Regions from separate parts of the Streptomyces sp. S186 genome, predicted to be linked through region 2. Evidence: riboswitches for the same ligand, from Rfam matches in the RefSeq annotation. Region 2 holds a riboswitch; each other region holds the start of a gene.
What was found. Region 2 has a riboswitch for cobalamin ahead of ACRAS8_RS24710 (HoxN/HupN/NixA family nickel/cobalt transporter). Riboswitches for the same ligand answer to the same signal wherever they lie in the genome.
Positions count from the first base shown of each region.

Region 1: linked by a shared signal. The riboswitch ahead of metE (5-methyltetrahydropteroyltriglutamate--homocysteine S-methyltransferase) and the one ahead of ACRAS8_RS24710 (HoxN/HupN/NixA family nickel/cobalt transporter) in region 2 are both predicted to bind cobalamin.
Region 3: linked by a shared signal. The riboswitch ahead of ACRAS8_RS27235 (cobalamin biosynthesis protein) and the one ahead of ACRAS8_RS24710 (HoxN/HupN/NixA family nickel/cobalt transporter) in region 2 are both predicted to bind cobalamin.

Region 1 covers NZ_CP193932.1:7,786,333-7,789,597, reverse strand. Annotated here, with positions in the region: gene ACRAS8_RS33975 (sensor histidine kinase) at 1-427, shown strand, start outside; gene ACRAS8_RS33970 (phosphotransferase) at 486-1,412, opposite strand; cobalamin riboswitch at 1,523-1,744, shown strand; gene metE (5-methyltetrahydropteroyltriglutamate--homocysteine S-methyltransferase) at 1,909-3,265, shown strand, end outside.
Region 2 covers NZ_CP193932.1:5,743,935-5,747,199, reverse strand. Annotated here, with positions in the region: gene ACRAS8_RS24725 (nucleoside/nucleotide kinase family protein) at 1-132, shown strand, start outside; gene ACRAS8_RS24720 (MarR family winged helix-turn-helix transcriptional regulator) at 299-925, shown strand; gene ACRAS8_RS24715 (alpha/beta fold hydrolase) at 922-1,770, shown strand; cobalamin riboswitch at 1,839-2,063, shown strand; gene ACRAS8_RS24710 (HoxN/HupN/NixA family nickel/cobalt transporter) at 2,095-3,265, shown strand, end outside.
Region 3 covers NZ_CP193932.1:6,323,185-6,326,449, forward strand. Annotated here, with positions in the region: gene ACRAS8_RS27230 (cobyric acid synthase) at 1-993, opposite strand, end outside; gene ACRAS8_RS27235 (cobalamin biosynthesis protein) at 990-1,955, opposite strand; cobalamin riboswitch at 2,086-2,218, opposite strand; gene ACRAS8_RS27240 (hypothetical protein) at 2,446-2,682, opposite strand; gene ACRAS8_RS27245 (inorganic phosphate transporter) at 2,738-3,265, opposite strand, start outside.

The DNA.
Region 1 (3,265 bases), 2.0 Mb from region 2:
CGTGGGCGACGCGATCGCCGGCGCCGACGCGCTGGCCAGGGAACACGGCGTACGGCTCGTCGGGGACGGCGTCGAACGGGTGCCGGTCGAGGTCGACGGCCGCGAGATGTCCCGGGTGCTGGCCAATCTGCTGGTCAACGCCATCCGCCGGACCCCTGCCGACGGCACCGTCGCGGTCTCCGCCCGTCGGCGGGACGCCGGTGTGGTGCTGTCCGTCACCGACGGCTGCGGCGGGATCCCCGCGGAGGACCTGCCCCGGGTCTTCGACACCGGCTGGCGCGGCACCGACGCCCGGACCCCGCCCGCCGGCGCGGGCCTGGGCCTGGCCATCGTCCGTGGCATCGTCGAGGCTCACCAGGGCCGCGCGGCGGTGCGCAACGTGCCTGGCGGGTGCCGCTTCGAGGTCCATCTGCCGGCGGCGGGCTGAGCCGCACGGGCCAGGCATCCGCCGGCCGCCCTGATCCGGCTCAGTCGGGGACGGACCCTCAGTCGGGGACGGACAGCTCCTCCCGCAATCCCTCCAGCGCCGTGTGGTCGTCGTCGTTGCCGACGTGGGGCCCGGCGAACCAGTGGGTGTACGCGGCGATCTCGGACAGCCGCCAGTCGAGGGCGAACAGCTCCAGCAGCGCCGGATCGTGCGGCACCTCGGCGCCGGCGGCGAGGAGATCGCCGTAGTCCCGCTCGCGCGGGGCGATGGCCAGCGATTCCCAGTCGACCAGCCGCAGCCCGCAGGGGCCGACGAGTTGGTTGGCGTAGTGCGGCTCGCCGTGGGTCGGCACCCAATGGTCGCGGTGGGCGAGCGCGCTCTCGGCCAGCAGGTGATAGCGCGCCGTCCAGTGCCGGATGGCGTCGACGCGCTCGGCAAGCGCGTGCCGTGCCTCCTCGCCGAGCGGGCCGGTCATCCATGGCCGGGCGGTGCGGGCCCGCACCTCGTCGGCGAACGCAGGGCCGACCTGCGGGGCCCAGACAGGCAGGCCCTTCGGCGGCTCGGTGCCGTGCAACGCGGCCAGGGCGTCGGTGACTTGGCCGAGGTGGGCGGGCTCGCGGGCCTCCGCTTCGGTCGGCGGGTGCCCGTCCAGCCACGGCGTCACGCTCAGGGCGCCGCCCGCGACGGCGACGGTGAACCGGCCGGATCGGTGCGGCAGCGGTGCGCACACCGCAGCCAGTCCGCCGGCGGCCAGCGCGGCGGCCCCCGCATAGGCCGCTTCCAGCGAGGCCGCGGTGTGCCGGGGCGCCAACTGGTCCAGGGTGACGAACAGCGTCGTGCCGCCGCCGGAGATCCGCCAGTGATGGGCGCCGAATCCCCAGGGGAGATAGCCGGCCTCGGTGATCCGCGCGTTCTCGGACAGCCAGTGTCCGGCGACCGTGGCTGCGATGACGTCGTCGCTGAGGGAAGGCGGGCGGGAGCGCATGGCATCGACCCCATCACAGTGCGGTGCCCCGGGCACCCGAATTTCCGCCGGAGGCTGCCGGGTCCTTCCGGATCGTGGACTCGACGCCCCATCGGGCCCCCGCACCCTCTAAGCTGGCCGGTGCAGCTGGTTCGCCCCGTCAAGCCAGGCGGGAGCGTCGTAAGAGGGAACCCGGTGGGAATCCGGGACTGCCCCGCAGCGGTGAGTGGGAACGACCGCCGTCATACGCACTGGACCCGAGGTACGGGTCCGGGAAGCGACGGCCAGTAGGTGTCCTGGTAGGTGAGGACGTGCCCGCGAGTCCGAAGACCTGCCATCTGCCCGTGTGCGAACGACTCGTGCGCGGACATCCCGGTGACCTCGAGGGCGGGTCGGCGTTCATACCAGGCGGACGGTCGTGCCTCGCCGTGCACGCTCACACCGCCCGGTTCGTCGCCCTTCGCGCTCTCGTCCGGTCCCCGGGATCTCAGGGATTCATCTCGCGAAGGAGATCTCCGTGACCACCAAGTCCGCAGTCGCGGCAGCACGGGCCACCGTGTACGGCTACCCCCGCCAGGGCCGCCGCCGGGAACTCAAGAAGGCCGTCGAGGGCTACTGGAAGGGCCGCGTCACCGCGGACGCCCTCCGCGCCGCGGCCGCCGAACTGCGCCGCACCCACTGGCGGCAGCTCGCCGAGGCCGGCATCCACGAGGTGCCGACCGGTGACTTCTCGTACTACGACCACGTCCTCGACACCACCGTCATGGTGGGGGCGATCCCCGCGCGGCACCGCGCCGCCGTGGCGACCGACGCCCTGGACGGCTACTTCGCCATGGCGCGCGGCACGCAGGACGTGGCGCCGCTGGAGATGACCAAGTGGTTCGACACGAACTACCACTACCTGGTGCCGGAACTGGGCCCGGACACCGTGTTCACGGCCGACTCGACCAAGCAGGTCGCGGAGCTGGCCGAGGCGCTCGCGCTCGGCCTCACCGCTCGGCCCGTGCTCGTCGGCCCGGTCACCTACCTCCTGCTCGCCAAGCCCGCGCCGGGCGTGCCCGCGGACTTCGACCCGCTGACCCTGCTGGACCGGCTGCTGCCGGTGTACGCCGAGGTCCTCGCCGATCTGCGGGCGGCCGGCGCCGAGTGGGTGCAGCTCGACGAGCCGGCGCTCGTCCAGGACCGCACGCCCGCCGAACTGAACGCCGCCGAGCGCGCCTACCGCGACCTCGGTGCCCTCACCAACCGCCCGAAGCTGCTGGTCGCCTCGTACTTCGACCGGCTCGGCGCGGCCCTGCCGGTGCTGGCCAAGGCACCCGTGGACGGGCTCGCGCTGGACTTCACCGAGGCCGCCGCCGCCAACCTGGACGACCTCGCCGCCGTCGGCGGACTGCCGGGCAAGCGCCTGGTCGCGGGGGTGGTCAACGGCCGCAACATCTGGGTCAACGACCTGGAGAAGTCGCTGTCCACGCTGGGCACCCTGCTCGGGCTGGCCGACCGGGTCGATGTGTCGGCCTCCTGCTCGCTGCTCCATGTGCCGCTGGACGCGGCGGCCGAGCGGGACATCGAGCCGCAGATCCTGCGCTGGCTGGCCTTCGCACAGCAGAAGACCGCGGAGGCCGTCACCCTCGCCAGGGGCCTCGCCCGGGGCACCGACACGATCGCCGCCGAGCTGGCCGCCAACCGGGCCGATCTGGCCTCCCGTACGGCCTCGCCGATCACCCACGACCCTGCCGTCCGGGCCCGGGCCGCCGCCGTCACGGAGGCCGACACCCGCCGCTCCCAGCCGTACGGCGAGCGGGCCGCCGCCCAGCGCGCGCACCTGGGTCTGCCGCTGCTGCCGACCACGACCATCGGCTCCTTCCCGCAGACCG
Region 2 (3,265 bases):
CGCGTCGACGCCGAGGATTTCGTCCGCAGCTCCGACGAGGCCAACGCCCGCCTCGTGGCGGCCACCCGCCCCCGGGCCGACCTCGTCGTCTCCTTCACCGAGGACGAGGCCCCACCCCCGCTGGACGACTGACCCCGCCCAACTCCGCACGACTCCCCCCAACTCCGTATGACGCCACCCACCTCTACATGACGCCGGCCAACTCCACAGCGTGCGGCGGCGCTTTGCTTCCGCCCGCACTTCCGCCCGTGCTTCCACACCTCTTCCAAATCGACACCGGAGATGTCATCATGACAGCATGAGTGTCATCGAGGGGGGTGCCGACGAGGGCACCGAAGCACTGCTGTACGACGTCATCCGACGCCTGTGGCCGCTGCACCGGACGATCGTGCGCGCGGTGGAGCGCGAGCTCGAAGGCACCGGCCTGACCGCCGGCGAGCACGCCCTGCTCGACGCGCTGCGCTACCACGGGCCGCGCACCGTCCCGCAGTTGGCGCGCTCACTGGGCCTGGACCGCCAGCCGGTGCAGCGCTGGGTGAACCACGCGGCGGAGCTGGGCCTGGTCGTGACGGCCCCCAATCCCGCTCACCGCCGCTCGTCCCTGATCCGGCTCACCGACGAGGGCACGGAGGTGATGCGAGGGATACAGGACGCCGAGGCGGCGGAACTCCGCCGCGGGCTGGCCGACCTGTCGACCGGTGAGGTCCGCGCGGCACTGCGGGTCCTGGATCGGCTCGGCGAGGAATTCCGGCACTTGGCGGACGGCTCGCGCGTTCCCTCGGAGGAAAGCGGCAATCCCGAAAAGCGGGACGCCACCACCCCGGACGCCGCACAGGCCGTGATACCGCCCGCAACCGGGCACCGGCCAGCGGCGCCCGCCCACCCGACCGACCGCCCGACGCCCACAGAAGGTCCCGCAGAATGACCCACGACTTCCAGGCATGGTCCGAGATCGACAACGGCACCGTGCCGATCGACGACGGCGAGCTGTTCTACGAGACGGCCGGGTCGGGGCCCGCGGTGGTACTGCTGCACGGCGGGATGCTCGACCAGCACATGTGGGACGAGCAGTTCGCCTGGCTGGTCAACTCCGGTCTGCGGGTGGTCCGTTACGACTCCCGCGGGCACGGCCTCTCCTCCACGGTGACCGGCGACTGGGCCAACCACGACGATCTGGTGGCCCTGCTGGACGCGCTCGACATACCCCGGGCCGTTCTCATCGGCCTCTCGCACGGCTCCCGGGTCGCACTGGACGCCGCGCTCGCCCACCCGGCGCGGGTGTCCGCCCTCTTCCTGGCCGCGCCCGGCATCAGCGGCCGCGCCTTCACCGACCCCTTCATCCTGGAGCACATCCGGGAGCAGGTCGCCGCGGTCGGCGAAGCGGACGGCGCGGAGCGCTATGTGGAGCACTTCCTGCGGATGTGGGTGGACGGGCCGTACCGTGCGCCGTCCGCCGTGCACCCCGGCTTCCGGGAGCGGATGCGTGCCTCCGCGTCCGCCAATGTCGAGGTGCACGCCGACGGCGTGGGCGCCGGCATGCCACTGGAGGTCGGCGCCGCGGAACGCCTGGGCGAGATACGGGTGCCGACCGCCGTCCTCGACGGCGACCTCGACTCCACCGACATTTCGGCCAACGCGCACGCCATAGCACTGCAGGTCCCCGGCGCCCGCCGCATACGCGTCCCGGCCGCCGGTCACATGGTCAACCTTGAGAACACCCCGCTCTTCGACCGGGAACTGCACGCCTTCCTGTCGTCCCTGGACCTCTGAACGCGGCCCGCCCCGCCCCGGCGGCCGCCCGGAGCGGGGCGTTCATGGCCGGTTCTCGGTCATGCCCGCTACAGTGATCGGGCCGTGGTGTTCGGGAAGACCGGTGCAGGACCTCGTGTCCCAGGCCGGCGCGGCCCTCGCCACTGTGATCGGGGAGTTTCCGCCCCTCTGCGTGCGCGCACCGTGCGCGCACCGTGCGCGCACGACGCCACTGACCGCAGCCTGCGGCCGGGAAGGCGGGGTGGACGCGGGTACCCGTAAGCCAGGAGACCGGCCACGGCATCTCACGAAGTGATCCACGAGGTGCTGGAGCGTGATGGCCGCATGGCCCTGTCCACTGACACGCCGGACAATTCCCCTTCCCCCCGCAACACCCCCGACCCCCTTGTCGGCATACCCGGATCCCCGGGATCGTTCCGCTGGCAACGCCGCGACACCGTCCGTACCGCCGGCCTGATGGCGGTGATCGCCGCGCTGCACATCGTCGCCTTCGGTGTGCTCTTCCTCCTGGTCGTACCGGGCCACTACACCGTCGGCAGCCAGGTGTTCGGCGCCGGGCTCGGCATCACCGCGTACACCCTGGGCATGCGGCACGCCTTCGACGCCGACCACATAGCGGCGATCGACAACACCACTCGCAAGCTGATGGCCGACGGCAAACGGCCGGTCTCGGTGGGCTTCTGGTTCGCGCTCGGCCACTCCAGCGTGGTCGTCGTGATGGCCGCGCTGGTGGCGGGCGGCGCCCAGCTCGCCGGCGCGCTGATGAACGACAACTCCCGTACGCACCAGACGCTCGGCCTCGTCGGCACGACCGTCTCCGGCACCTTCCTCTACCTCATCGCCGCCCTCAACCTGGTTGCCCTGGTCGGCATCCTGAAGGTCTTCCGGGCGATGCGGACGGGCGCGTACGACGAGCGGGAACTGGAGCAGCACCTGGATTCCCGGGGCTTCATGAACCGGATTCTCGGCCGCCTCACCAAGTCCATCAGCCGCCCGGGACAGATGTTCCCGCTCGGTTTCCTCTTCGGCATCGGCTTCGACACCGCGACCGAGGTGACGCTGATGGTGATGGCGGGCAGCGGCGCCGCGGCGGGCCTGCCCTGGTACGCGATCGTGTGCCTGCCGCTGCTGTTCGCCGCCGGGATGAGCCTGTTCGACACGCTCGACGGCACGTTCATGAACTTCGCGTACCAGTGGGCGTTCGCCAACCCCGTGCGCAAGGTCTACTACAACCTCACCATCACCGGCCTGTCGATCGCGGTCGCGTTCCTCATCGGCACCATCGAGCTGGTGACCGTCCTGCACGACAAGCTCGGCCTCGACGACCCGCTGACCTCGGGGATCTCCTCCCTCGACCTGGACAACGTGGGCTTCGTCATCGTCGGCCTGTTCATCGTGGTGTGGGCCGCGGCGCTGGCGTACTGGCGCTTCGGTGGCGTCGAAAAACGCTGGACCGCCCGCACGGCAACCATCAAGCCCACCCAGGCCACCCCAG
Region 3 (3,265 bases), 580 kb from region 2:
CTCGCGCAGCCAGGCCAGCGCGCGGACCGTGCCGCGGGTCCCCGGCAGGACCACCAGATCCGCGTCGGCCAGCTCCTCCGGCCGGTCCACGAACCGCACCACCACGCCCGGTTCGGCCGCCAGCGCGTCCACGTCGGTGAAGTTGGACATCAGCGGGACGGCGCAGACCGCCACGCGCAGGATGTCCTCGCCCGCGGGCGGTGCCACCACCGATTCCCGTACGGCCCCGCGCAGCGACACCCGCAGCCCGTCCTCTTCGTCGATCCCGAGCCCGTGGGCGTACGGGAGGACGCCGTAGGTCCGCCGCCCGGTGAGCCCGCGCAGCATCTCCAACCCCGGTTCCAGCAGCGTCACATCGCCGCGGAACTTGTTGACGAGGTAACCGGCGACCAGCGCCTGGTCCTCCGCCGACAGCAGCGCGGTGGTGCCGAAGAACGACGCGAAGACCCCGCCGCGGTCGATGTCGCCGACCACCACGACCGGGATCCGCGCCGCGCGGGCGATGCCCATGTTGACGATGTCGGTGCGCCGCAGGTTGATCTCGGCCGGACTGCCGGCGCCCTCGCAGATCACCGCGTCGTGGGTGCGGCGCAACTCCGCCAGGCAGTCCGTGACGGTGCCCAGCAACTGCTCCTGTCTGCCCGCGTGGTAGCCCCGCGCACTCAGCTCGCCCACCGGCTTCCCCAGCAGCACCACCTGGCTGCTGCGGTCGCTGCCCGGCTTGAGCAGCACCGGGTTCATCAGGGCGGTCGGCTCGATCCGCGCCGCGGCCGCCTGCATCGCCTGCGCCCGGCCGATCTCCGCGCCCTCCCGGGTCACGAACGAGTTCAGCGACATGTTCTGCGCCTTGAAGGGCGCCACCGAGACGCCCTGCCGGACCAGCCAGCGGCAGATGCCGGCGGTCACCACGCTCTTGCCCGCGTCGGACGTCGTCCCGGCCACCAGCAGCCCGCCGCCCACGGCCGACCCGGCCGCCTTCCGCCGCCCGCTCACCGCGTCCCCTTCCCGCTCCCGCGCCGCAGCGCGCCCACCGCCAGCCGGCCGGCGACCGTGACGCCCAGCGCCAGCAGACCCACCCGCCGGGACAGCCGTACCGCCCGTTCGACGTCGGCCACCGCGGGCGGCCGCGCCCCGCCGTTGAGCACCGGCCGGTGCTCCACCCGCCCGCCGTACGCCAGGGTGCCGCCGAGCCGGACGCCCAGCGCACCCGCGAACGACGCCTCCACCGGGCCCGCGTTGGGGCTCGGGTGTGCCGCGCCGTCCGCCCGCCAGGCCCGCAGCGCACCGCGCCGGTCCGGGCCCGCCAGCACCGCCAGCGCCGCGGTCAGCCGCGCGCCCGGCCAGCCGGCGACGTCGTCGAGGCGGGCCGCCGCCCAGCCGAACCGCCGGTAGCGCGGCGACTTGTGACCGACCATCGCGTCCAGGGTGTTGACCGCGCGGAACGCCACCAGACCGGGCACCCCGCCCAGCGCGCCCCACACCAGGGCGCCCACCACCGCGTCCGAGGTGTTCTCGGCGACCGACTCCACCACCGCGCGGGCCATCTGCGGCCCGTCCAGCGCCTGCGGATCGCGCCCGCACAGATGCGGCAGCCGCTCCCGCGCCACGTCCAGATCGCCGACGGCCAGCGCCCAGCCCACGGCGCGCGCCTCCCGGCCCAGCGAGGTGCCGCCCAGTACGGCCCACACCGCCGCCGCGGTCAGCGCCGTGCGGGCGCCCGGACGGTGCCGCAGGGCGCGCTCCAGCAGCGCGGCGCCGGCGGCCGCGCCGCCCGCGCACAGCACGGTGTGCACCGCCCCGTAGCCCCGGTGGTCGCGCCACAGTTGGCGCTCGACGGCGCCCGCGGCCCGGCCGAACGCGGCCACCGGATGGCCGCGCCGCGGGTCCGCCGCGATCAGATCACCGAGGAAGCCGAGGGCCGCGCCGCACGCATATCCCGCGTGTTCGCCGCGCACCGGATCAGGCCGCCGGACGTCCGTGAACGGGCCCTGCGGCAGCGGGCAGTGGGGTTCTCGACGGGCAGCCGGGCATGGCGGTATGTCCTCACTCAGGGTCCTCGCCCTGGCTCGACGCGACGGCGACCAGAGTCTCCTGGCTCCCGGATCGGCGCCGCCCCCGGCCTTCCCGCCCGTCTACGTCCTACGGACCGTGGCCCTCGTTGGAGGAGCGCTCCCCGGTGACAGTGGCGGGACCGCGCCGGATTCGCACCGGACTTCCTCTGCTGTCGCCGATTGGCCCGGGCAGTCCACCACGGCCCGCGAAGGCCCGTCAACTCGCCCTTGACCTGCGGTGCAGCCCCGCCGCCGGACCTGTGGCCAAGACCACAGGGCGACCGCCGGCGCACCACCCCAGCCGGACACACACGGACGGGGCGCCCGGCGGCCGCGGCTGCTGCCGCGTCCACCTGACGCCCCGTCCACGGCCGGAGATCCGCCGGCGCCGTTCTCAGGCGGCGACGATCAGATAGATCCCGTACGCCACCGCCGCCGCGCACAGCGCGAAGGCCGCCAGTGCCCCGGCGCGCGCCCCGGCGGCCGGTGCCGTGGTGGCCGCCCCGTCGCCGTCCGCGGCCGGCTTGCGGGAGGTCCCCACGATCCCGACGGTGAACAGGCCCACGATCCCGACCGTCACCGCGAGGCTGACGCCGAAGACCTGGCCGAGAGCTGCCCAGTCGATGTGCATTGCTAGTCCTTAGGGTCCTTGGGCTTCTTGGGGGCCTTGGAACGAGTGGTCGACGTCAGGAGGTGGCGGACACGGGCCGGGCGGGAGCGGGCGCGCCGTCCGACCCGGCGGCTGCGGGGACGGTGGCCGCCGGGGCGACCGGGCCCGCCGGGGGAGGGGAGACGGTCTGCAGCGCCGTGGTGACGACACCGGCCGGCTCCGCCGCCGGACCCTCGTTGACGTTGGTGTGGTCCACCGGCTTGCGCCGGGAGGCCGCCCAGATGCCGCCGCAGATCGCCAGCGCCAGGACGGCGACCGCCGCCACGCCCCAGGTGCCCTGGTCGGCGAGGAACGCGGCCCCCGCGGAGACCAGGCCGGCGGCCGGCAGCGTCAGCCCCCAGGCCGCGACCATCCGCCCGGCCGTGGACCAGCGCACCACGCCGCCCTTGCGGCCCAGCCCGGAGCCCATCACGGCGCCCGAGCAGACCTGGGTGGTGGAGAGCGCGAAACCGAGGTGGGAGGAGGCCAGGATGGTGGCCGCCGCGCCCGTCTGGGCGGCGAAGCCCTGCGGCGGCCGGATGTCGGTGATGCCCTTGCCCATCGT